2 linked regions of the Methylomonas sp. 11b genome follow. The protein of the gene in region 1 binds, or shares a complex with, the protein of each later gene. Links are inferred from orthologs where the notes say so. Each region holds a gene or a part of one and is shown in the gene's direction. Other genes may lie near its edges. The genes, in order: nusB and rpsJ.

Evidence for each region.
Region 2: the proteins of nusB (region 1) and rpsJ are in contact, whole or in part, in a solved structure (PDB 3D3B), measured with the Escherichia coli proteins. The link is inferred for Methylomonas sp. 11b from one-to-one orthologs.

Annotation. Positions count from the first base shown.
Region 1 is NZ_KI911557.1:500,419-515,032, forward strand. The notes cover bases 10,753-13,632. They hold nusB (transcription antitermination factor NusB), read left to right. Parts: upstream 10,753-11,910; coding sequence 11,911-12,354; downstream 12,355-13,632. Other genes in these bases: ribBA (bifunctional 3,4-dihydroxy-2-butanone-4-phosphate synthase/GTP cyclohydrolase II), read left to right, coding at 10,753-11,390; ribH (6,7-dimethyl-8-ribityllumazine synthase), read left to right, coding at 11,435-11,911; thiL (thiamine-phosphate kinase), read left to right, coding at 12,354-13,286; METH11B_RS0102520 (phosphatidylglycerophosphatase A family protein), read left to right, coding at 13,270-13,632. Outside these bases: purF (amidophosphoribosyltransferase), read left to right, coding at 1-1,303; METH11B_RS0102455 (O-succinylhomoserine sulfhydrylase), read left to right, coding at 1,315-2,505; METH11B_RS0102460 (PilZ domain-containing protein), read left to right, coding at 2,592-3,170; grxC (glutaredoxin 3), read right to left, coding at 3,329-3,583; METH11B_RS0102470 (class II aldolase/adducin family protein), read right to left, coding at 3,620-4,282; METH11B_RS0102475 (mechanosensitive ion channel domain-containing protein), read left to right, coding at 4,328-7,699; transcriptional regulator NrdR, read left to right, coding at 7,783-8,241; bifunctional diaminohydroxyphosphoribosylaminopyrimidine deaminase/5-amino-6-(5-phosphoribosylamino)uracil reductase RibD, read left to right, coding at 8,231-9,322; METH11B_RS0102490 (hypothetical protein), read left to right, coding at 9,327-9,587; METH11B_RS0102495 (riboflavin synthase), read left to right, coding at 9,625-10,281; more of ribBA, read left to right, coding at 10,278-10,752; more of METH11B_RS0102520, read left to right, coding at 13,633-13,779; METH11B_RS0102525 (heme-binding protein), read left to right, coding at 13,953-14,614. UniProt on the Escherichia coli protein: Part of the processive rRNA transcription and antitermination complex (rrnTAC). The complex forms an RNA-chaperone ring around the RNA exit tunnel of RNA polymerase (RNAP).
Region 2 is NZ_KI911557.1:2,325,483-2,337,117, reverse strand. Bases 200-2,992 are described here. They hold rpsJ (30S ribosomal protein S10), read left to right. Parts: upstream 200-1,336; coding sequence 1,337-1,648; downstream 1,649-2,992. Other genes in these bases: rplW (50S ribosomal protein L23), read left to right, coding at 2,950-2,992; rplD (50S ribosomal protein L4), read left to right, coding at 2,333-2,953; rplC (50S ribosomal protein L3), read left to right, coding at 1,679-2,329; tuf (elongation factor Tu), read left to right, coding at 200-1,331. Outside these bases: fusA (elongation factor G), read left to right, coding at 1-114; more of tuf, read left to right, coding at 141-199; more of rplW, read left to right, coding at 2,993-3,249; rplB (50S ribosomal protein L2), read left to right, coding at 3,283-4,110; rpsS (30S ribosomal protein S19), read left to right, coding at 4,123-4,395; rplV (50S ribosomal protein L22), read left to right, coding at 4,405-4,737; rpsC (30S ribosomal protein S3), read left to right, coding at 4,747-5,418; rplP (50S ribosomal protein L16), read left to right, coding at 5,438-5,851; rpmC (50S ribosomal protein L29), read left to right, coding at 5,851-6,042; rpsQ (30S ribosomal protein S17), read left to right, coding at 6,045-6,308; rplN (50S ribosomal protein L14), read left to right, coding at 6,337-6,705; rplX (50S ribosomal protein L24), read left to right, coding at 6,716-7,033; rplE (50S ribosomal protein L5), read left to right, coding at 7,046-7,585; rpsN (30S ribosomal protein S14), read left to right, coding at 7,597-7,902; rpsH (30S ribosomal protein S8), read left to right, coding at 7,931-8,326; rplF (50S ribosomal protein L6), read left to right, coding at 8,342-8,875; and 5 more genes. UniProt on the Escherichia coli protein: Involved in the binding of tRNA to the ribosomes. Part of the processive rRNA transcription and antitermination complex (rrnTAC). The complex forms an RNA-chaperone ring around the RNA exit tunnel of RNA polymerase (RNAP).

The DNA of each region.
Region 1 (14,614 bases):
TGCCCATGTGCGCTATCCGACCGCCGGTTGCACCAGTTCGGCTGAAGCCCAACCTTTTTACGTGAATTCTCCGTTCGGTTTGACCTTGGCGCACAACGGCAACCTGACCAACACCGAAGAATTGAAATATCAGGTGTTTATGGATGACCAACGTCACATCAATACCGATTCTGATTCGGAAGTGTTGTTGAATGTATTCGCGCATGAACTGGCGCAATTCGGCAAACTTAAATTGACTGTGGACGATGTGTTTCAAGCGGTTAGAGCCGTGCACAAACGTATCCGTGGCGCGTATGCGGTCGTGGTCATGATCGCCGGCTTTGGCGTGTTGGGCTTCCGGGATCCGCATGGTATCCGGCCCATTGTGTTTGGCAAGCGAGAAAATGATGACGGCACTGATTACATGATCGCGTCGGAAAGCGTGGCGCTGGATGTGTTGGATTTTCAATTGATTCGCGACATCGAGCCGGGTGAGGCCGTATTTATCGAAGCAGACGGCCAGTTACACACCCAGCAGTGTACGGAAGTCGTCGATCACTGTCCGTGTATTTTTGAATATGTCTACTTTGCCCGGCCGGATTCGATCATCGACAATATTTCGGTGTACAAAGCCAGAATGCGGATGGGTAGAAAACTGGCCGAAAAAATTCAGCGGGAATGGCCTGACCACGACATCGACGTGGTCATTCCGATTCCGGATACCAGCCGCACCGCCGCCTCGCAAATTGCTCATGACCTGGGTGTGAAGTTTCGCGAAGGCTTTATGAAAAACCGCTATATCGGCCGGACTTTCATCATGCCTGGGCAAAAAATGCGTAAAAAGTCGGTGAAGCAAAAGCTGAATGCCATCTCGTTGGAATTCGACGGTAAGAATGTATTGCTGGTGGACGATTCCATCGTGCGCGGCACTACTTCCGAGCAGATTATCCAAATGGCCCGCGATGCCGGTGCCAATAAAGTATATTTTGCCTCTGCGGCGCCACCGGTACGTTATCCCAACGTTTACGGTATCGACATGCCGGCCGCGCATGAACTGATTGCGCATGATCGCACCGAGGATGAGATTTGCGAGGCTCTGGGCGCCGACAAGCTGATCTATCAAGACTTGGACGATTTGATTGAAGCGGTCGGTCGAGGTAACCCGGACATCAAGCATTTCGATACCTCATGCTTCAGTCATGATTACATTACCGGCGATATCGACGATGCTTATCTGGCACGCATCGAAGCCTTGCGCAATGACAATGCGCAGGAATTGCGTAACAGCAGCAGCTTTATCATAGAGATGCAAGTTGCAAAGTAACAGGACCCGAAATGAGTGAATTTGATTGGCAAGACTACGCCCCGGAAACCTTGGCCATCCGCACCGGGCATAAGCGCACTCACGAAGACGAACATAGCATCCCGATTTTCGCTACCTCCAGCTATGTGTTCAAATCGGCTGAGGAAGCGGCCCTGCGCTTTACCGGAAAACAACCCGGCAATATCTACTCGCGCTTCACCAATCCGACCGTCAGCGCGTTTCAGGAGCGTTTAGCTTATTTGGAAAAGGGCGAGCGTTGTCTGGCGTTTTCGTCGGGCATGGCGGCGATCATGGCCGTGGGCATGGCTTTGCTGAAAGCCGGCGACCATGTGGTCTGTTCCCGCAGTGTGTTCGGCAACACAGTTTTGACCTTCCAGAATTATTTCAGCAAGTTTGGTGTCGAGACCGATTTTGTCAGCCTGACCGAGCCGGCGGCCTGGGAAGCGGCGATTAAGCCCAATACGCGGTTTTTGTTTCTGGAAACGCCTTCCAATCCGTTAATTGAAATCGCTGATATTAAGGTATTAGCGGACATTGCCCATCGGCATGGAGTGTTGTTGGTGGTTGATAACGTGTTTTGCACACCGATCTTGCAGCAGCCATTGACCTTGGGCGCGGACTTGGTGGTGCATTCCACGACTAAATACATCGATGGCCAAGGGCGTTGCGTGGGTGGCGCCGTGGTGGCCAACGAAGAGTTGATCGAAAAATACGTGTATCCCTATCTGCGTACCGGCGGTGCGACGATGAGCCCGTTCAACGCCTGGGTATTTCTAGGTGGACTGGAAACGCTGGCGTTACGCATGAAAGCGCATTGCGATAATGCGTTCGAGCTGGCCAAATGGCTGGAGCAACAACCGGCGGTTGCCAAGGTGCATTACCCTGGATTGGAATCGCATGCCCAGCACGAGTTGGCTAAGCGCCAGCAGACGCATTTCGGCGCAGTGGTCAGTTTCGAATTGCAAGGCGGTAAAGATCACGCCTGGCAGCTGATTGATTCGACACGCATGTTGTCGATTACCGCGAATTTGGGCGATGTAAAAACCACGATCACCCATCCCGCAACGACCACGCATGGTCGCTTGACGCCTGAAGCGCGCGCCGAGGCCGGCATCAAAGACAGCTTGGTGAGAATTTCGGTGGGTTTGGAAAATATCGATGACATCAAGGCCGATTTGCTTAACGGACTGACGAATTGCTGATGGTGCAGGTAGGTAAAGCCTGCCGCCGCGCAACGCAAATCAAAAATTAAGCTATCTTTGACCGACGTTATAGAGAGATTGCGATCATGTTTCAGGATAGAAAAGAGTACCGAAAAAACTTTAACGCGGAAGGCCAATTATTTGTTGGCGGCGAAACCTTGCAACTAAATTGCTACGATGTGTCGCTGAAAGGCGCGATGGTCGAAGTCAGTCCTGGTGACCTTCTCACCACTATCCAGGATTTTGAAGCGTTGTTGAATGAAGATCGGCGAGCGGAAATATTTGTCGCGGAATTGATGTTGGCTGGCGAAGTCGATATCGTTTGGGTAAAACGCGAACGCAATCGCATCATGATGGGCATGGAGTTTCGCGATGTCGTGCACAATGCCCACAAGCTCTGGCGCAAGCGGCGCGGTTACCGCAAGCTGGAAGCGTTTAAAGCCGAATTGTTTATCGACAAGGAGCGTTTCAGTGTGGAAGGCGTGAATCGCTCGGTAGAGGGCATGTGCTTGAAGCTAACGGGTAATCATCCCTGCATCAAGATCAACGCTCCGGTTAAGCTGTTGGCTGCCGAACTTGGATTGAGCGCTTTGGGCAAAGTGGTTTGGGTAGAGAGCAACGAATTGGTCACCCGCCTTGGTCTGCAATTGGTGATCGTCAAATAAGACCACAATGGGCTGCTCGCGCCGTTGACTCATGCATTTTGGGCATTTTTAGGCCGGTCATTTATCCAAGACAAATAATACACGGCGCGTTATCGCAATTGGCGTCATTCAATAAAGATGGTGTCCAGGAAGGTATGTCAAAACCAGTGTTGACCGGCTTAAGCGCTTAGTAACGGATCTAACTCGTGGTTCATATCCAGCTCATGCAAGTCATCAAACCCGCCTATATGTCGCTCGCCGATATAGATTTGCGGTACGGTGCGACGCTTGGTTTTTTCCATCATTTGCTGACGTAGTCCAGGTTCGGCATCCACATTGATTTCCGTATAGCCGACGCCTTTGCGATCAAAAAGTTTTTTTGCCATGGTGCAATACGGGCAGAGTTTAGCGGTGTAAATGATAATGTCCGGCATGAGAAAAATTAATAAATGCTAATGAATGCAGGTATTCTAAAGCCACGGCCGGTTTTGCTCAATAGCCATGGCCTTGGCGAGTTGCTCGATTAATAAGCAGGACGCTTCGGGTAAGGTCTCGCCAAACCCCACAATCCCGTCTGCGTGGCCGAGCATGCTGAATAATCCAGTTTGTTGCAGTCTACCTGAGGTAAATAACGCGGCAACGGCATTGGCCATTTCCGGGGTACCGTAGGGCACGTTTGCCGCAGTAAAAGCCAGATTCAGCCGGTCGGTCTGCAACCACAACTCCGGACAGTGCACATGTATCACGGCGTTAATCGCTGGGTGTTGCTGGTAAACGCTGGCATGGGTGAGCGCTTCCGAGGACGGTTGCGATAAGCCACGCGACTTGATGGCATTATGTTCCGGCGATGCGCTTTCGATCAGCGCATAGTGTTGTTTGTCAAGAACCGGCAAATGTCCGGTTTGAGTGCCGGAGATCAAAAACGCCTGACCGCCTGGAACCAGGCGCCGACTGATGTTGCCAAACCCCAGCCCAGCGTATTTTTCGGCTATTTGCCCAATCAGCCGCAAGCGATAAAACAGGCTACGCCAGGCATTGAGTTCGCTGATGTCGATGTCCGCAGCGAACTCGTTATGCTGATGATCAAGGCGATATTTAATAACACCTTCCAGTTCGCTCAATCCGTTTTCCATTCTTATAATGTGTTTTTAAGATTTATTTTGTTATCCAGCCAACGCATGAAACCTAATTTTTTAAGATCCGGCTTTGCCTTTTGTTTGCTGTTTTTGCTGATCAGTTTAAACCTAGCCCACGCCGCAAATCAAAAGCCGGCGATTAAATCGCTATCGCTTGCCGACATACAACAACGTATTCAGACCGTCAAAGACAAGCAAAATCTGCCTGAAGAGCAGAAAAACCGGATTCTGGCCGCTTATCATGAGAGCGAAGACAACCTCAATGAATTGGAGGCCCAGGATAAACAGGCTGAATCGTTCAAGCAGGCATTAAACAGCTTGCCGGTAGAAGTTAAGCAATTGGCAAAACAAATAGCCGAGGCCGAAGCCAATTTGAAAACTCGTAAGCCGGAGAAACTAGCGATTTTTCCGACGGATGAGTTAGAGCAACGGCTGCTTATCGAAAAAACCCGGCTTAGCGATTTGGATGCGGAGATTAGCCGTATCGAAGCCACTTTGGGCGAACTGAGCGGCCGCCCGCAATTGATCAGGGAAAAAGTCTCCGAAATCAAGAGTAAGCAGGCCTCCAGTCAGCGTGAACAGCAAGTGTTGGCGTCTGAAGCCGGCGATAATCTATATCAAAAAGAAGCCAGGCAAGTGCAGCTGGATAGCCGGATTCGCCTGTTAAACAGCACGCTGAAAACGCTGGAGCTGGAAAATCTTAGCAATCCTTTGCAATTGCAAACCAATAAAGATCGTGTCCATCTGTTGACCTTGCAACGCGAGCAGCAGAGCTTGGTGATTGCCGACCTCGATAATTTCCTACTTGAGCGGCGTCAGCAGGAAACTGACAAAGAACAAGCAGCGTTATTGCAGGCGGAAAAAGAAGCGGAGGGCAAGCATCCGTTAATTCGCGCTGCCACGAAAGAGAACATGCAGTTCAACCGCAGTTTGCAGGAAATAAACAAAAATATGGAGCTGTACTCGCTCCAGAAAAACGAAATCGACGTCCGCTACAAACAACTGGAAAAGGACTTTCAAAGCGCCGAGCAAAAAATCAGCCTGGCGGGTTTAAGTCCGGCCTTGGGTAATTTACTGCGCGAACAGCGCCGTAATTTGCCGCAACGCAAACAATACAGCACCTTGAGCGACGAGATTCAAAATCAGATTGCGCTGGCGAGTTTGGAAATGTTCAAGCTGGATGAAGCCAAAAAGGGCCTGGTCGATATTAATCAACTGTTGTTGACGCGTATTGCCCAGTTGCCGGAGAACACACCGGACTCGGAAAAGCTGAGGGTGCGTACCGAATTGCGGATGTTGCTGAACGATCAGAAAGATCTGGTGGCAAGACTGGCTAACGGTTACAACGAATACGGCCGAGTGCTGGGCGATGTCGATTTTAGTTTGCAGCAAATGCTGGGTATAGCCGACAAATTTAGCGCGTATTTGGATCAACGCTTGCTCTGGGTGCCAAGTGCCCCGGTTATCGACAAATATTTCCTGCAAGATATTTTCTCCTCCTTGCTGTGGTTTATGAGTCCCGGGAACTGGTTGGGGGTGGTGAGCGGTTTTTGGGACGGTATTAGTCATTTCCCGCTGTTGGTACTCGGTGGTTTGAGTGTCGTAATATTCCACTGGCGCTTTCGTGCCGGCGTCAAACAGCGCTTGACGGAGCTGTTAGGAAAAAAAGCCGTCAATCAAGAATTTGCGGAAATTTTATCCAGCTTGCTATATCTGTTATTGCTCTCCTTATCGGGTCCATTGCTTATGGCCTGGATGGCTGGTGTGTTGATATTGAACGTTCGGGCCAATCTGTTTAGCCATGCTTTTGCCGAAGGCCTGACCGCCACCGCTGTGTCCTTGTGCATAGTGCAATTCGTGTTTCGTTTGTTTAAACCCGGCGGTGTCGCCGACAACTTGTTGCAGTGGCCGCAACATGCGGTCCAGTTACTTTACGCGCAAATGAAATGGGCGCGATTCGTGCTGGTACCTTGCGTGTTTATCACCGCGATGACCGGTAGCGATTTGTTTTCGGAACACAGTCATGCGCTGGGTAGAACGGCAATGATTGTGATGATGTTGATGATGAGCTACGTGTTGCATCGCCTCACGCAACCCATAACCGGCTTAGGCAAAAACTTCTATCAACAATCCGATGGCTGGCTCAGCAGTTTGCGTTACCTCTGGTACGGTATCGCCGTCTTGACGCCGCTGGTCATCATCGGCTTTGCGGTGGCGGGCTACTACCAAAGCGCATTGGAGTTGCAGGAAAAGTTGCTACTAACGCTACGCTTGATTTTTATCACCGTATTGTTCCAGGGCTTGGTATTGCGTTGGTTGCGCAACACGGAACGGCAATTGGCCTTAAAAAATGCGCGACAAAAACGTAAACAGGTCGAACAAGCTGCCGTGAGTAGCGCCAACTTGGAAGGGGGCTATCCGGTCGAGGAGCAATTACTGGATATTTCCAAAATCAATCAGCAAAGCCATAAGTTATTGACCACGGTAGTGATGGTGATCATGTTGATGGGTTTCTGGATGATCTGGAGCGATATTTTGCCGGCCTTGACAGTGTTCGATCAGGTCGTGCTGTGGCAGCATAGTGAAATGGTGGAAGGTAAAGAAACATTACAACCCATCACGCTGATCAATTTGCTGATTTGCTTGGTTTACAGCGGCCTGGCCTTTGTGTTTGCCAGCAATTTTCCAGCCTTGGTGGATTTGGTAACCGCCGGCAAGTTCGCAATGACCGCCGGCAGTCGTTATGCGTTGATCCAGTTAGTGCGTTATTCCTTAATAACCATCGCCTTTCTGGCGGTTGCCAAAGAGCTGGGCGGCAGTTGGTCGCAAGTGCAATGGCTGGTGGCCGCGCTGTCGGTGGGTTTGGGTTTTGGTTTGCAGGAGATTTTCGCGAATATGGTGTCGGGCATTATCTTGTTGTTCGAGCGGCCGATTCGGGTTGGCGACACGGTGACGGTCGGCGATGTGACCGGCCGGGTCAGCCGCATTCAAATGCGGGCGACGCATATTGTCGATTGGGATAGAAAAGAGTTGGTGGTGCCGAATAAAACCTTTATTACCGACCGTTTGATCAACTGGACTCTGTCGGATACCGTCACCCGGGTGGTGGTGCCGGTCAGCGTGGCCTACGGCACCAGCGTGGCAATGGTGGAGGAAATTCTGGCCGATGCGGTAAAAAGCGTAGAGCAAGTGCTGAGCGACCCGGAACCGTTGGTGATCTTTGTCGGCTTTGGCGATAGTGCCCTACAGTTCAAAATTAACGTATTCGTCCGCGAACTCAGCGATAGGACAGTCGTTACCCATCGCCTGCACACAAAAATATACGAAGCTTTGCTGGCCCACCATATCGAGATACCTTTTCCGCAACGCGACGTGCATATCCGCTCGGTCGCGAAAGGGATATTGAACGAATGAGGCGCGGTTTATTAGCCGATTTCAATATAAAGCCATTCTGTAATAAAATGGCCGCCCTTTGAATCTCGATTTGGCTCTTTACTATGCGTTGTCCGTTTTGCTCTGCACAAGATACTCGGGTGATCGATACCCGCTTGGCCGACGACGGCGATCAAGTCAAACGTCGCCGCGAATGCGTGGCCTGTAAAGAGCGGTTTACCACCTTTGAAGTGGTTGAATTGACCTTGCCGCGCATCATTAAACGCAATGGCGCCCGGCAAAGTTTCGACGAAGCCAAGCTGCGGTCCGGCATGCAGCGGGCCCTGGAAAAGCGCCCGGTACAAGTGGACGCCGTCGAAGCGGCGCTTAGCCGCATCAAAAAAGCCCTGACGGCGAAGGGCGAACGGGAAATTCCGGCTCGCGAATTGGGCGAACTGGTGATGCAAGAATTGCAAACACTTGATCATGTCGCTTTCGTACGCTTCGCCTCGGTGTATCGCAGCTTCCAGGATGTCTCCGAATTCACCGCGATGATCGAAAATCTGCAAAAGCATGACGCCTAGTCAAGACGCGGCCTATATGGCGCGCGCCGTCAAATTGGCGGAAAAGGGCAAATACACAACCGATCCCAACCCCCATGTCGGTTGTGTGTTGGTCAAAGACGACAACGTGATTGCCGAGGGCTGGACGCAACGCGCCGGATTTGCCCATGCCGAAGTCGATGCGCTGGCTAAAACAGATAATGCGCGGGGCGCCACAGCCTATGTCACATTGGAGCCTTGCAGCCATCATGGTAAAACCGGCCCTTGCAGCGACGCGCTGATCGCTGCCGGGATCAGCCGGGTCGTGGTGGCGATGCAGGATCCCAATCCCCTGGTGGCTGGACGCGGTTTGCAAAAACTCCGGGAGGCAGGCATTGAGGTGCTGGTCGGCGTCTTGCAGCAAGAAGCAGAAAAGCTAAACCAAGGCTTTTTTAAACGTATGCAGCTGGGTTTACCGTGGATACGCAGCAAGCTGGCCATGAGCCTCGACGGCCGTACCGCGCTGGCCTCCGGCGAGAGTCAATGGATTACATCCGCCCAAGCCAGGCAAGACGTACAGATCTTGCGGGCGGCCAGCAGCGCAATTGTCACCGGCATCGATACAGTGTTGTACGACGATCCGCAATTGAATGCGCGCGTCGATTTCGATGCGGTGCAGCCGGTCAAAGTGGTGCTGGATTCGCAATTACGCATGCCCTTATCCGCCAGGCTGTTGGACAATGCGGTAGATGTGTGGATTATTACCTGTAGCGACAACGCGCTAAAACAGCAGAAATTACGCGACGTGGGCTGCAAAGTCTTTCAGGTCGATGCGCGGAACGGGCGCGCAGACTTGGTACAGGTTTTTAAGTTGCTGGCCGAGTTACAAATCAACACGGCTTGGGTGGAGGCCGGCGCCACGCTGAATGGTGCGCTGCTCAATAGCGGACTGATCGATGAATGGTTGATTTACATGGCGCCGTGTGTGTTGGGCGATCAAGGGCGCGGCCTATTTAGTCTGCCGGGCATGCTGACCATGCAGGATAAAAAAACACTGCGCCTGATCGAAGCCCGGCAAATTGGACCGGATTTAAGATTACGCTATCAAGCAAAAACCGATTGAAACGATGAAAAGTATTATTGTCATGACATTGGTATTTAGCCTGCTGCCTGCTTCGGCGACGGCGGATGAGGACGATACCCCGGAAACCAGTACCTTGCAGATTCAAGGCGGCAAATTGATTGGCGAAAAGCACGAAATCGAAATCTACGATTATCATAGCGGCACCTATCAAACCGTTGATGTTTATCGTAAGCCGGCTAAGTCGCTAAAGAAAGACCCGCCCCCCCACGCGCCAAAGCAATCCTCCGAGCCAGCGCCGCGCTGATCGTTACGGACATTTTTACTTTTATAGAGTGATAACCATGTTTACCGGGATTATTTTAGCCATCGGCAAAATCAAGACCATCCAGCCTAAAGGTGGCGATTGCCGGTTAATTATCGATACCGGCAAGCTGTCGTTGAGCGAATGCGCCTTGGGCGACAGCATTGCGGTGAACGGCGTTTGCCTGACCGCCGTGGAATTGGGCGAACATTATTTTTGCGCCGACGTCTCCAACGAGACTTTATCGCGCACCACCTTAAAGACAGCAAGTACCGGTACGCCGGTTAATCTGGAGCTGGCGATGACGCCGTCCAGCCGCCTGGGCGGACATATCGTCAGCGGTCATGTCGATGGTATCGGCAAAGTGGTCGAGAAGCAGGCCGATGGCCGCTCGATCCGCTTCAAATTCAAGGCGCCGGATTCGCTAGCCAAATACATCGCCGAAAAAGGCTCGATTTGCATCAACGGCATCAGTCTCACCGTCAACACTGTCGACGGCGCGTATTTTTCCGTGAACATCGTGCCGCATACCTTACAAGAAACCACCCTGGGTAGCACCGAAGCCGGCAACGAGGTGAATCTGGAAGTCGATTTGCTGGCCCGTTATTTGGAGCGCTTGATGAAAGGCGAAACCGCAGCTTATAGTCAAGGCGGTGTCACCGAGGCCTTATTACAAAACGCAGGCTTTATTAAATGAATAGCATAGAAGAAATCATAGCCGACCTTCGCCAAGGCAAAATGGTCATCATCATGGACGATGAAGACCGGGAAAACGAAGGCGATTTGTTGATGGCGGCGGCCTTTGCCCGGCCGGAAGACATCAATTTCATGGCCAAATACGGCCGTGGCCTGATCTGTCTGACCTTAACCCGTGAACGTTGTCAGCAGTTGCGTTTGCCGCTGATGGTCAGCGACAACAATACGCCTTATACCACCAATTTCACCGTATCGATTGAAGCGGCTACCGGCGTGACAACCGGTATATCCGCCGCCGACCGCGCCTTGACCGTGCAGGCGGCGGTAGCGAAAAATGCCCAGCCGAGCGATCTGGTGCAGCCCGGGCATATTTTTCCATTGATGGCGCAAGCCGGTGGCGTGTTAAATCGGGCTGGTCACACTGAAGCCGGTTGCGATCTGGCTAGGCTGGCGGGTGTTGAGCCGGCGGCGGTGATTGTCGAAATCCTGAACGACGACGGTTCGATGGCGCGCCGGCCCGATCTGGAAGTGTTTGCCGAACAGCACAATCTGAAAATCGGTACCATCGCCGATTTGATCCACTACCGCATCAAACACGAAAATACCCTGGAGCGGATCAGCGAATGCGTCTATCCGACCGAATTCGGCGATTTTAGATTGTATGCCTACCAGGATTGCAACGACGATAATGTGCATCTGGCCTTGGTGATGGGCAATGTCGCTGGCGACGAACCGGTGTTGGTACGTGTCCACGCCCGTAATTTGATCGACGATTTATTGTTTTCCAAGCGCAGCGATTGCAGTCTGCCGGTGCGGGAAGCCTTGAAAAATATCGCCGAAGAAGGGCGCGGTGTGTTGGTGATTATCCGCCAGAAAGAAAACAACAAGGATTTAGTCGAGCTGATTCACGCCTATCAAATGCAGGATCATGGCGTCAAAAACAGTCAGGATTTAAGTGCCGATTCGGATTGGCGCACCACCGGGGCCGGGTCCCGCATCCTCTCGGATTTGGGAGTAAGGCGTTTAAAGGTGATGGGTGCGCAGAAAAAATACATAGGCTTGTCCGGCTTCGATTTGGAAGTGGTCGAGCATATCGATGCGACGCATTGATTTTGATTTTAAAAGATTTCAATCATTCAACAACAGGTAAACAGATGGCAACAGTCACGACTCTGGAAGGCAACTTTTCCGCGCAAGGCGGCAAGTTTTGCATTGTTTCTTCGCGTTTCAACAGTTTTATTGTCGAACAACTGGAAGGCGGCGCGATCGATGCTTTGGTTCGTCATGGCGCGGATAAAAACAACATTACCCTGGTAAAAGCGCCGGGCGCGTTTGAGTTGCCGATGGTGGTGCAACGAATTGCTGCCAGCAAAAAATACGATGCGATTATTGCCTTGGGCGCGGTGATTCGCGGTGGCACACCGCATTTTGAATATGTCGCTGGCGAATGCGTGAAAGGTATTGCGCAAGTTGCATTGCAATATGACGTGCCGGTGGCTTTTGGCGTGTTGACCGTGGACAGCATCGAACAAGCTATCGAACGTGCCGGCACCAAAGCCGGTAACAAAGGCTCGGAAGCTGCTTTATCGGCGATAGAAATGGTCAGTCTCTTTAATAACCTGGGTCTTTAATGAGTCAAGCAAAAACCAACGCCAGAAAGTGCGCGGTACAGGCGCTGTATCAATGGCAAATGTCCGGCGAGAGCCTGATCCGTATCGAAACCTATTTTCTGGAAGAAGAGCATCTGAAAGGCGCGCAAAAAACCTATTTCAGCGAGCTGTTTCATGGCGTACCGAAACAATTGGATGTGATAGACGCCGCGCTGGCCGAGTTCGTCGATAGGCCGGTCGAAAAAATCGACCCGGTGGAACGCGCTATCCTGCGCATTGGCGCATACGAGCTGATCAACCGCTTGGAAACCCCGTACAAAGTCATCATTAACGAAGGCGTCAATCTGGCCAAGGATTTCGGCGCCGACGGCAGTCATAAATACGTGAATGGTATTCTCGATAAAGTCGCGCAAAAACAGCGCGCCGTCGAGATAGCCGCCAAGCAGGCGAAAATCCAAAACTGATGGCGGTCGCCGAATTCGATCTTATCCGCCGCTATTTTGCGGTGCATGCCCCTCGGCATCCGTTTAATCAATTGGGCATAGGCGACGACTGCGCGCTAATGAACATTCCGTCCGGCTACCAATTGGCGGTCACCGCCGATACCATGGTCGAGAATGTGCATTTTTTTGCTGACGCGGATCCTGAGCTGCTGGGTCATAAATTATTGGCGGTTAATCTAAGTGACTTGGCGGCAATGGGTGCCGAGCCGTTCGCCGTGACATTGGCGTTGACCTTGCCCAAAGTCGATGAAACTTGGTTACAAGCTTTCTCGAATGGCTTTATCAATCTGGCTCGGCAACATAATGTCGATTTGATTGGTGGCGACACCACGTCCGGACCGTTGACTTTGACGGTGCAAGCGATGGGGGTGCTGCCGCAGGGTAGGGCGCTATTGCGTTCCGGGGCCCAGGCAGGTGATCTGATTTATGTCACCGGTCAACTGGGTAATGCCGGTTTGGGTTTGAAAATTAAACAAGGTTATGCCTGCTCCGATCAGGAGTTGGCTTTGCGTTGCTTTAACCAACCACAGCCGCGGGTGTCGGAAGGCTTGGCGCTGCGCGGCGTCGCCAATGCCTGTATCGATATTTCCGACGGACTAGCTGCCGATTTGGGGCATATTTTGGAACAAAGCGGCGTTGGTGCGTGTTTGCAATGGGACAACTTACCGCTATCCGCGTCAGTGAGAGAGTTTATCGAGCACAGCGGCGATTGGCGCATGCCCTTGATTGCCGGCGATGATTACGAATTGTGTTTTACTGTGTCGGCGGATCGTTCTCAATCATTGCCTGCGGCTACTTGTGTGGGGCGTATCGAGGCCGAGCCGGGTTTGCGGATGAATAGGGCAGGGTTTGTGGAGGCATTCGAGGTGAAGGGTTTTGAGCATTTTTCTTAAGGAGCATTACGGCAACGCACGTTTGAGTGCGTTGCAAATCGTCAAAGACCCTACCTTGTTTCTGGCGTTTGGTTTCGGTTCCGGTTTATCCAAAACCATGCCCGGCACGATGGGTACGCTCGCCGCTATTCCGCTATACCTCGCTTTGCTGCAAACGAATGAGTGGATTTATCTAACGGTAACGCTGGTCAGCGTTTGCATCGGTATCTGGATTTGCGATCAAGCCGCTAAAAAATTGCAAGTCCATGACTTCGGCGGTATCGTTTGGGATGAAGTAGCCGGATTTTTGATTACGATGACCGGCATAACCTTTTCCTGGCAGAGCTTATTGGCGGGTTTTGTGTTGTTCCGCTTGTTCGACATCGTCAAGCCTTGGCCGATCAAATGGCTCGATAAGCACGTGCACGGTGGATTTGGCATTATGTTGGACGACGTGGTGGCAGGCGTCTTTGCCGCCTTGATTATGCGCCTCTGGTTTGATTTTTCAGTTTGAACTGAATTAACGATTTTTTAACAGTCAGTGTTTTTTGGCATTGTTCTCATTTGACCCATGATAATTCATGCGACTAAAATCCATGTCGGTTTGGGGGACTGATTGAAGGCTGCGTTGCGGAAAATATTAAGCCTCAAGCCTAATAAATATACAAACAATTAGGAGGGCTTTTTATGAATACACGATGGTTATTCGCTGCTTCACTTTTGATGCTGGCCAACACCGGTGCGGCAATCGCCGATAAAGATGACAATAAAGGGGTGGGGCATGCCTGTCGGGGTTTGCCCAATCACGCCACATTAAAAGCTGCACTTGACGACGCAGTGAGTGCGGAGGAAAGCGGGCTTAATTTGCATATGTGGGCCACATTAGTTAATCGTGACGGCGTGGTTTGTGCCGTAGCGTTTTCCGGCACCAATCGGGGCGCACAGTGGCCGGCCAGTCGCGTTATCTCAGCGCAAAAAGCCAACACAGCCAATTCGCTCAGTCTTGATTCTTCCTCAGATTCTGCTGGTTCCGGCAAGCCCAATGGTTTGGCGTTATCGACAGCGAATTTATATTCAGCGGTACAGCCTGGTGGTAGTTTATTCGGACTTCAAGAGAGCAATCCAGTTGAAACCGGCGTTGCTTACGGTGGAAATTCAGGCTTAAACGGTACTCCTCAAGATCCTATGGTTGGGTCAAAAATTGGTGGCATTAATGTATTCGGTGGTGGCCTAGGCTTGTATTCAGTGGGTAAAACGCTGGTCGGTGGCGTCGGTTTAAGCGGCGACACATCTTGTGCCGATCATAATATCGCCTGGAGAGTCAGGCATAATCTGGGGCTTGACCATAT
Region 2 (11,635 bases), 1.8 Mb from region 1 along the record:
GCCACGGATCTAAGGTCGGCGACTCAGGGTAGGGCAACGTACAGTATGCAGTTTGAAAGATATAACGAAGCACCTGCAAATATTGCGGAAGCGATTATTAGAAAAGTATCTTAAATTTTTTACATATCAGGTATTGAATCATGGCTAAAGAAAAATTTGAAAGAAAGAAACCGCACGTAAATGTTGGCACCATTGGTCACGTTGACCATGGTAAAACCACATTGACAGCGGCATTAACAAAAGTAATGGCGGAGCTGCAAGGCGGCGAGGTCAAGGCTTTTGATCAAATCGACAACGCCCCAGAAGAACGTGCGCGCGGTATCACTATTTCTACCTCACACGTAGAGTATGAGTCAGCCAACCGCCACTATGCCCACGTTGACTGCCCTGGTCACGCTGACTACGTTAAAAACATGATTACCGGTGCGGCCCAAATGGACGGAGCCATCTTGGTTTGCTCGGCTGCGGACGGTCCTATGCCGCAAACGCGCGAACACATCCTGTTGTCACGTCAAGTTGGTGTGCCTTACATTGTCGTGTTCTTGAACAAAGCAGATATGGTAGACGACGCCGAGCTGATTGAGCTTGTCGAAATGGAAATTCGTGAGCTGTTGAACCAATATGAATTCCCTGGTGACGATACCCCTATTATTGTGGGTTCTGCATTGAAAGCTTTAGAAGGCGAGCAAAGCGAAATTGGTGTACAATCCGTAGTCCGCTTGGTTGAAGCTCTGGATAGTTACATTCCTGAGCCAGAGCGTGCGATCGACGGCAAGTTCTTGATGCCCATCGAAGACGTGTTCTCAATTTCAGGTCGCGGTACCGTAGTAACCGGTCGTGTTGAGCGTGGCATCATCAAAGTGGGCGAAGCAGTTGAAATCGTCGGCATTAAAGACACCGTTCAAACGACCTGCACCGGTGTGGAAATGTTCCGCAAGCTGCTTGATCAAGGTCAAGCGGGTGATAACGTCGGTGTCCTGTTGCGTGGTACCAAAAGAGAAGATGTTGAACGTGGTCAAGTATTGGCGCATGTTAACTCCATCAAGCCACACGCTCACTTTAAAGCAGAGATTTATGTGCTGTCCAAAGAAGAGGGTGGCCGTCATACCCCGTTCTTCAATGGCTACCGTCCGCAGTTCTACTTTAGAACAACCGACGTAACCGGTGCGGTTGATTTGCCAGAAGGTGTGGAAATGGTGATGCCTGGTGATAACATCGCTGTTACCGTAAAACTAATCTCACCGATTGCGATGGAAGACGGCTTACGTTTTGCGATTCGCGAAGGTGGTCGCACCGTTGGTGCGGGTGTTGTTGCTTCTATTATCGAGTAATCAAGATGGCCAATCAAACTATCAGAATCCAATTAAAAGCGTTTGATCATAAATTGATTGATCAGTCAGCGGGTGAGATAGTAGAAACAGCGAAGAGAACAGGCGCCCAAGTTAAGGGGCCTATTCCTTTGCCTACTAGAAAAGAACGTTTTACTGTATTGATTTCACCGCATGTCAATAAAGATGCTCGTGATCAATATGAACTGAGAACTTACAAAAGGTTGCTTGATATCGTTGAGCCAACCGATAAGACTGTTGACGCCTTGATGAAGTTGGATCTGGCGGCTGGGGTCGATGTTCAAATTAAGCTTAAATAGCAGCAAGTAATAATTTAGAGGGATTGGCAGATGTCAATAGGTCTTATTGGTCGTAAATGTGGTATGACCAGAATTTTTTGCGAAGATGGCTCTTCGGTACCTGTTACCGTACTTCATATAGACTCTAACAGAGTTATACAGGTGAAGAGCATTGAAACTGATGGTTATCGCGCTATTCAGGTAGCGGCGGGTGATGTTAAGTCTTCAAAAGTCAACAAAGCAATGGCTGGGCATTACGCATCTGCCAATGTCACCGCAGGTCGTGGTCTGTGGGAATTTAGGCTAAGTGAGAGCGAGGCTGGCGAGTTTTCTGCAGGGACGGAGTTAAAAGTTAATGTGTTTGAAGCTGGGCAGGTCGTCGATGTGTCCGGTACTAGCATTGGTAAAGGTTTTGCCGGTACAGTTAAGCGCCATAATTTCAGAACGCAAGATGCGACGCACGGTAACTCACGTTCCCATCGGGTTCCCGGTTCTAGCGGTATGAATCAAACTCCGGGCCGAGTATTTAAAGGTAAGAAAATGTGCGGACACATGGGGGCGGTCAAAACTACAATACAGAATTTGACTATCCATGCTGTAGATGCTGAGCGGAGCCTGATTTTAGTCAGAGGCGCTGTGCCTGGTGCCAAGGGTGGTGATGTAGTGATCACCCCTGCAGTAAAAATGTTAAATAAAGGTTAATTTATGACTTTGCAAATACCTGCAATCAATAATCAAGATTCAGCACAGGCGCTCGATGTCTCCGAGGCGGTATTCGGACAGGATTTTAACGAAACGTTGGTGCATCAACTGGTAACCAAATATCTTTCAGCAGCAAGAGCGGGCACTAAAGGCCAAAAAAACCGCGCGGCGGTAAGTGGTGGTGGTGCTAAGCCTTTCCGTCAAAAAGGTACTGGTCGTGCGCGCGCAGGAACAACCAGGAGCCCGGTATGGCGTACAGGCGGTGTTACATTTGCAGCTCAACCAAGATCTTTTGATCAGAAGTTGAACAAGAAGATGTATAAGGTCGGTATTAGGTCTATTTTTTCTGAGTTGTTGAGACAGGGTAGGTTGGCCGTATGCAACGACATAACGCCGGCAACACCAAAAACAAAAGACTTTTTGAGCAAGATAAAAGGTATCGATGCGAAAAGATTGTTAGTGGTTGCGGATGACTTAAATGAAAATTTAATTCTGGCGGCTAGAAACATCCCTTATATAGCCGTAGTTACTCCAAGTAGTGTGGACCCAGTGTCCTTGGTTTCTGCGGATAAGGTAATTGCGACAGCAGCAGCGCTGAAACAGATTGAGGAGCGTTTGGCATGAGCATTGAAAAAATCAAACTAGCAAGCGTTCTGTATGCGCCAATTGTGTCGGAGAAAAGCTCCAACGCTGCTGACCAAAGTAATCAGTTTGTATTCAAAGTAAAAAAGTCTGCAACTAAATTGCAGATTAAAAATGCAGTTGAATTGATGTTTGGTGTTGAAGTAGCTGCCGTTCGTGTTCTGAATGTTAAAGGAAAAATTAAACGATTCGGACGTACATTGGGTAAGCGATCCGACTGGAAAAAAGCTTATGTTAAGCTTCAGCCCGGTCATAACATTGAATTAGCGACAGCATAATACTTTAAAGCAAATAAGGAGCGGTAGAAGAGCATGGCTATTCTAAAATCAAAACCGACATCTCCGGGTTCTCGGTTTGTAGTGCGTGTACAAAATAATGATTTGCATAAGGGTAAGCCATTTGCACAACTACTTGACAAAAAGAACAATACCGGTGGTCGTAACAATCTAGGTAGAATAACGACTCGCCATATTGGCGGTGGACACAAAAAATTCTATCGGATAGTAGACTTTAAACGCGACAAAACCGATATTCCCGCGCTAGTTGAGCGTATTGAATACGATCCGAACAGAACTGCGAATATAGCGCTGATTCTTTTTAAAGATGGCGAGCGCAAATATATAATTGCGCCAAAAGGCATCGAGATAGGCCAAGAGATATTGAGTGCTGAAACGACTCCGGTTAAGCCTGGAAATTGTATGCCTCTGCGGAATATGCCTTTGGGCACCACAATTCATTGTATCGAACTGAAGCCAGGAAAGGGCGCTCAAATTGCAAGAAGCGCAGGAACCTCTGTTCAATTGGTTGCTAAAGATGGCGCATACGTCACCATCCGGCTTCGTTCTGGAGAGATGAGGAAAGTCCCGTCAGATTGCAGAGGTGTAGTTGGCGAAGTCTCCAACTCTGAGCACAATCTTATTTCGTTAGGAAAAGCTGGTGCAAAAAGATGGCGCGGTGTCAGACCTACTGTTAGAGGTGTAGCGATGAACCCTGTAGACCATCCACATGGTGGTGGTGAAGGTAGAACATCGGGTGGTAGACATCCTGTGTCTCCTTGGGGAACGCCGACAAAAGGCTATAAAACTCGAAAAAACAAACGTACTGACAACATGATTGTCAGACGCCGTAAGCAAAAATAAGAGGTATTTGACGTGCCACGTTCAATTAAAAAAGGTCCATTTATAGATCATCACTTGCTTAAGAAAGTAGAGGAAGCGGTGAGAGCGAATAATAGGAAACCGATTAAAACCTGGTCTAGAAGGTCAATGATCAGCCCAGATATGCTGGGATTGACTATTGCCGTGCATAATGGCAAACAGCATGTGCCGGTATTGATTTCAGAAAATATGGTCGGGCATAAGCTGGGTGAGTTCTCGCCTACAAGGACTTATAAAGGTCATATAGCAGACAAGAAATCAAGATAAGGAGTGAATGTGGAAGTTTCGGCTAAATTAAGTAACGCTCCTCTTTCTGCGCAAAAAGCACGGCTTGTAGGGGATCAAATACGCGGGTTACCTGTTGAAAAAGCATTGAATTTGCTGAGTTTCAGCTCTAAGAAAGCTGCTGCGATAATCAAAAAAGTTCTTGAGTCGGCAATAGCTAACGCAGAACATAACGAAAGTGCTGATGTAGATGAATTAAGGGTTTCGACCATATTCGTTAACGAAGGCAGAACGTTAAAGAGAGTTAGCGCAAGGGCGAAAGGGCGTGCGAATCACATCCTAAAAAGAACTTGTCACATAACAATTAAAGTAGCAGAGAAATAGAGGTAGCAAATGGGACAAAAGGTACATCCCACTGGGATTCGTCTCGGGATAGTAAAAGATTGGACTTCGAGATGGTATGCAAATAGCCAGAATTACCCTGTGTTTCTGTTGCAGGATTTGAAGGTTAGAGAATACATCAAACAAAAGTTAGCTCACGCATCTGTCAGCAGGGTGCAAATAAATCGTCCTGCGAATAATGCCAATATTACTGTGCACACCGCTCGTCCTGGGATTGTGATAGGTAAGAAAGGTGAAGATATAGATGTGTTAAGGCAGAGTATATCTGTAATGATGGGAGTTCCTGTCCAATTAAATGTCGAAGAGATTCGCAAGCCAGAACTTGACGCGTATTTAGTGGCTGAAAGCATAGCTCAACAGCTTGAAAAACGGATTATGTACCGTCGTGCGATGAAGCGAGCTGTTACTAACACCATGCGTTTAGGTGCTGAGGGTATAAAAATCACCGTAGCAGGTAGACTGAACGGAGCTGAGATTGCTAGAACGGAATGGTATCGCGAAGGCCGTGTGCCGCTTCATACTTTGCGGGCAGATATTGATTACGGAACTGCTGAAGCCAAAACCACTTATGGAATTATCGGTATAAAGGTTTGGATATTTAAGGGTGAGGTGTTTGATATGGATGCTCATGCAGCGTCATTAAACGCCGACTCAAAAAAATAGTTGAAGGAGTATATAAGAGATGCTTCAGCCAAAAAGAACAAAATTCCGCAAACAACATACCGGTAGAAATAACGGTACGGCGTTGCGCGGTTCGTCAGTAAGCTTCGGCGAGTATGGTTTAAAATCAATTAGCCGTGGTAGAATGACCGCCCGCCAAATTGAGGCGGCCAGGAGAGCTATTAGTCGTCACGTAAAGCGTGGTGGTAAAATCTGGATCAGAATTTTTCCAGACAAGCCTATCACGAAAAAACCATTAGAAGTTCGTATGGGTAAAGGTAAAGGTAGTGTAGAATACTGGGTTGCTCAAATTAAACCCGGCACGATGCTGTTTGAAATTGAGGGTGTTTCTGAGGAATTAGCAAGAGAAGCCTTTGAATTGGCCGCAGCTAAATTGCCTGTGAAAACTACGTTCTCTGCACGGACAATAATGTAATGAAAGCGAAAGATTTAAGAAGCAAAACAAAAGAAGAGTTGAATTCCAGTCTTTTGGAGTTGTCTCGCGAACAATTCAACTTGAGAATGCAAAAGGGAACTGGGCAACTTAGCAAGCCGAGTCAAATTAAGCAGGTGAGGCGAGATATTGCTCGCATTAATACTATTCTAAGTGAAATGGTAAGAGTATAGATATGAGCGAAAATCTAGATACTGTACGTAAGGTAACTGGTCGGGTAGTTAGCAATAAAATGGATAAGACTGCTTCTGTTTTGGTTGAGCGCCTGGTAAAGCACCCTGTATACGGAAAGTATATAAAGCGATCCACCAAGCTTCTCGTTCACGACGAAAACAATATATGCCAAGAGGGCGACGTGGTTTCAATTACCTCTTGCCGTCCTATTTCTAAGAATAAGGCGTTCAAACTGTTGGAAGTATTAGAAACTGCCAATAGATAATCAATAATTTTAGTTGGGATTTTAAAAAATGATTCAGATGCAAACTAGCCTTGACGTCGCCGATAACAGTGGCGCAAAAAAGGTCATGTGTATCAAGGTCCTTGGAGGTTCGCACCGCCGCTATGCTGGCATCGGTGACATCATCAAGGTAAGCGTCAAAGACGCTATGCCGCGTACAAGAGTTAAAAAAGGCGACGTATATAACGCATTAGTTGTAAGGACTCGTAAAGGCGTTCGTAGGGCTGATGGTTCAGTTATACGCTTTGACGGCAATGCCGCGGTAATTTTAAATAACCAACTACAACCAATTGGTACTCGTATCTTTGGGCCGGTTACTCGTGAATTAAGAGGCGATAAATTCATGAAGATTATCTCTCTAGCGCCAGAAGTATTGTAGAGGTCCAAAGATGCAAAAGATTAAACAAGGCGATGAGGTCATCGTAATAGTAGGAAAAGATAAGGGTAAGCTAGGGAAGGTAAGTAAAGTACTTGAAGACCAAAAACTATTAGTCGAAGGTATTAACTTAGTAAAGAAGCATCAAAGAGGTAATCCGAACCTAGGTGTTTCTGGTGGTATTGTTGATAAAAACATGCCAATCGACATTTCGAATGTTGCCTTATTTAACCCAAAAACGAAAAAAGGCGACAGAGTGGGTTTTAGAATTCTAGATGATGGAAAAAAAGTCAGATATTTTAAATCTACTAACGAAAACGTTGGTCTCTAAGGTAATAACGCTATGGCTAGACTACAAAGTAAATACAAAACTGAAATTGTTCCCGCGATGCAGGAGCAATTTGGCTACAAAACAATAATGCAAGTGCCAAAGCTCACAAAAATAACACTTAATATGGGTGTTGGTGGAGCTATTGCAGATAAAAAAGTTCTGCAATCTGCGGTTTCTGATATGGAAAAAATATCAGGGCAGAAAGCTGTGATTACGTTGGCTAGAAAATCAATTGCAGGATTTAAGATTCGCGACGACATGCCGATTGGTTGCAAGGTTACGTTGCGCGCCGATAAAATGTATGAATTTCTGGATAGGCTAATTACCATTTCTATACCTAGAATACGCGATTTTAGGGGTATGAGTTCTAAGGGTTTCGACGGTCGTGGTAACTATTCAATGGGAATTAAAGAGCAAATTATTTTCCCTGAAATAGATTATGACAAGATTGATGCGCTCCGTGGTATGGATATTTGTATCACAACAACTGCTAAAACAGATGAAGAAGGTTTAGCGCTGTTGAAGTTATTCAATTTTCCATTTAAAAACTAGGGCGTATCGACATGGCAAAAAAATCAATGATTGCTCGCGAAGTAAAGCGCGAAGGACTGATAAAAAAATATCAGGCAAAAAGAAGCGAATTGAAGGGAATAATTAGATCTCCGAATGCCTCCTTCGAAGAGAAAGAGAGCGCTCAAATTCAACTTCAAAAATTACCCAGAGACTCCAGTAAATCCCGGTTGCGCAATAGATGTAATCTGACGGGGCGCCCGCATGGATATTACAGAAAATTTGGTCTTAGCAGAAATAAATTGAGGGAGGCCACCATGCGTGGTGACGTTCCAGGTTTATCAAAGGCTAGCTGGTAGTTCTGTTTAAGTTTTGGAGAATTGAAAAATGAGTATGACAGATCCAATAGCAGATATGCTAACCAGAATTAGAAATGGTCAATCTGCTGGCAAAAAAAGTGTAAAAATCCCTTCATCTAAGCTAAAGCTGGCTATCGCGAAGGTTTTGAAAGAAGAGGGATATATTACCGATTTTAAAACTGAAGTTACCGGTTGCCATACAGAAATGACTGTTGAGCTGAAGTATTACAACGGGGTTCCTGTTATCGAGAGCGTTAAGCGAGTTAGCCGTCCAGGTCTTAGAATATACAAGTCTAAAGACGAGTTGCCTAAAGTGCTAGGTGGTTTAGGTATAGCTATAGTGTCAACCTCTAATGGTGTGATGACTGATCGCGCTGCGCGTGCTATAGGGCACGGCGGCGAAGTCATTTGCACTGTCTGCTAATTTAAGAGGTATATCATGTCTAGAGTAGCTAATGCGCCTATAACTTTGCCATCAGGCGTTGATGTAAGAGTTGACGGCAAGCAAATGATAGTTAACGGTAAACTAGGTCAGCTTGCGTTTGATCTTTGTGATGCTGTTGATCTTGAAATCGAATCTAACGTAATTAGAGTTAAATGGGACGATAGTGTGAAAGGTGCTAAGGCTCACGCTGGTACTGCTAGAGCTTCAATTAACAACATGGTGAAAGGAGTCTCTGAGGGCTTCGTAAAAAAAATGTTGTTGGTTGGAGTCGGGTACAGGGCGCAAGTTAAAGATAATCTTTTAACGCTCTCCTTGGGTTATTCAAATCCTGTCGAATATCTAATTCCCGACGGTGTAACTGTTGAAGCGCCAACGCAAACAGAATTGCATGTGAAGAGCAATGATAAACAGAAAGTCGGCCAAGTCGCATCTGAAATCAGAGCTTTTCGTCCGCCCGAGCCTTATAAAGGTAAGGGTGTGAGAATCGCTGACGAATACGTGGCTAGAAAAGAAGCCAAAAAGAAATAGGTGAAGTGATGGATAAGAAGTCTTCAAGATTAAAAAGGGCGTTAAGACTACGCTGCAAAATAAAAAAGTTAAATGTAAATAGACTTACCATACATAGAACTTCCCAGCATATTTATGCGCAGGTTCTTAGTGCTGACGGCACGGCTACTCTTGCGGCGGCGTCTACATTGCAAGCTGACGTAAAGGCTGGTCTTAGTAATACAAGTAATATTAAGGCTGCTACCGAGGTGGGGCGTATTGTTGCTGAAAGAGCTATTGCAGCTGGTGTAACAGAGGTTGCATTTGATCGCTCTGGTTTTAAATATCATGGCCGCGTAAAAGCGTTAGCAGACGCTGCACGTGAAGCTGGCTTGAAGTTTTAGGGGAATAGCATGGCAACAGCACCATCTCAAGGTAGTACAGACGGATTGCAGGAAAAATTGGTTTCAGTAAGACGCGTTGCAAAAGTAGTAAAAGGCGGTCGGGTTTTTGGTTTCGCTGCGCTTACGGTCGTTGGCGATGGCGACGGGCGTGTTGGTTATGGCGTGTCCAAGGCGAGGGAAGTGCCTGTAGCGATTCAAAAGTCGCTTGAGCAAGCTAGAAAAAATATGCGAAAAGTAGCGTTAAAAGAAGGTACTTTACAATATTCAATTATGTCGAATACCGGTGCCGCTAAGGTTTATATGCAGCCTGCTTCAGAGGGTACCGGTATTATCGCGGGTGGCGCTATGCGTGCCGTATTTGAGGTCGTTGGCGTGCATAATGTGCTGGCTAAGTGTATCGGTACAAGTAACCCGATCAATGTTGTGCGTGCCACAATTAACGGTTTGACCGCAATGCATGATGCTAAGAAAATCGCAGCAAAGCGCGGTTTATCTGTTGATCAAATAACAGGGTAAAACGATATGAGTGGCAAAAAATTAAGCGTAATGATGACTAAAAGTAAAAATGGTCGCTTAAAGAGTCATCAGCAATGTTTGAAAGGATTGGGTCTAAGCAGAATAAGGCAGGTCGTTGAGGTTATCGATACGCCTGAAAATCGCGGAATGATCAATAAGATCGCGTACATGCTAAAAGTTGAGGAAGTTTAATGTATCTAAACACAATACAAGCTGCATGCGGCGCACGAAAAAAAGCGAAACGCGTTGGGCGGGGCATAGGATCTACTGATGGTAAAACTTGCGGTAGAGGTCATAAAGGTCAAAAGGCGCGGTCTGGAGGTTTTCATAAAGTCGGCTTTGAGGGTGGTCAGATGCCCTTACAGCGGAGACTTCCTAAAGTGGGCTTTACCTCCAGAACTAAAAAATTTACCGCTGAAGTTCGTCTAGCTGAAATTGATGTTCTTCAGGCTGATGTTGTTGATATTCAATTATTGATTAGTAATAACATCATTCCTGCATTTTCGAAAAAAGTTAAAGTAGTGAATACTGGAACTGTTTCAAGGTCTTTAATTTTAAAAGGACTCGGTGTGACGGCTGGTGCAAAATTAACTATTGAAGCTGCTGGTGGCAAAGTCGAGGCTTAAGTGAGTGCTAAAGGAGTTGATGTTTCTGCAGGCACATTTCGGTTTGGTGAGCTCAAGTCAAGATTGTTGTTTGTTTTAGGCGCATTTGTCGTATATAGAATTGGCGCTCATATCCCTGTTCCAGGGATAGATCCAAAAGCCTTATCAATAATGTTCGAGCAGCAGTCCGGTTCCATCCTAAACATGTTTAACATGTTTTCGGGGGGGGCTTTGATGCGTTTGAGCCTCTTTGCGCTAGGTATAATGCCTTACATTTCGGCTTCTATCATTATGCAGCTTATGACTATAGTCATTCCTGCTATGGAGCAGCTTAAAAAAGAGGGTGAGTCCGGGCGTAGAAAGATTTCTCAGTACACCCGTTACGGTACCGTTGTATTGGCCATGTTCCAATCGATTGGTATTTCAGTGGCCTTGCAAAACCAAACAGCCGGTGGGCTAGCTGTTGTTATCCAGCCAGGTGTTAGTTTTGTCCTTATAACCACCATAACGTTGGTTACCGGGACAATATTCCTAATGTGGCTTGGAGAGCAGGTTACGGAGAGGGGAATTGGTAATGGTATATCGCTAATTATCTTTGCCGGCATCGTGTCCGGGTTGCCTTCCGCAATCGGTGGAACACTGGAGCTTGCTCGTACTGGTGAAATGAATGGTGCGTTTATTGTTGTGTTGTTCGCGTTATCTATAGTTGTAACGGGTATTGTGGTTTTTGTTGAAAGAGGGCAAAGACGGATAACAATTAATTATCCAAAGAGACAGCAAGGCAATAAGGTGTATTCAGGACAGAGTTCGTTTCTGCCCCTTAAGTTAAATATGGCTGGCGTGATTCCACCTATTTTTGCATCGAGCATTATATTATTTCCTGCGACAATAGCGGGATGGTTCGGGAATGTCGATGGCTTTTCATGGCTTCAGGATATTTCGTCTGTGCTTTCCCCAGGTCAGCCAGTGTACGTTTTGTGTTATGCTTTGGCCATTGTGTTCTTTTGTTTCTTTTATACCGCTCTGGTCTTTAACTCAAAAGAAACCGCCGAAAACCTGAAGAAGTCAGGTGCCTATCTGCCTGGTATTAGGCCGGGTGCTCATACCACCAGTTATATCGATAAGGTAATGACTCGGCTGACGTTGATAGGTGCAGTTTACATCACGCTGATCTGTTTGTTGCCCGAGTTTTTAATTGTTTATTGGAACGTGCCGTTTTCTTTTGGTGGTACCTCTTTGCTGATTATTGTGGTTGTTGTGATGGACTTTATTTCGCA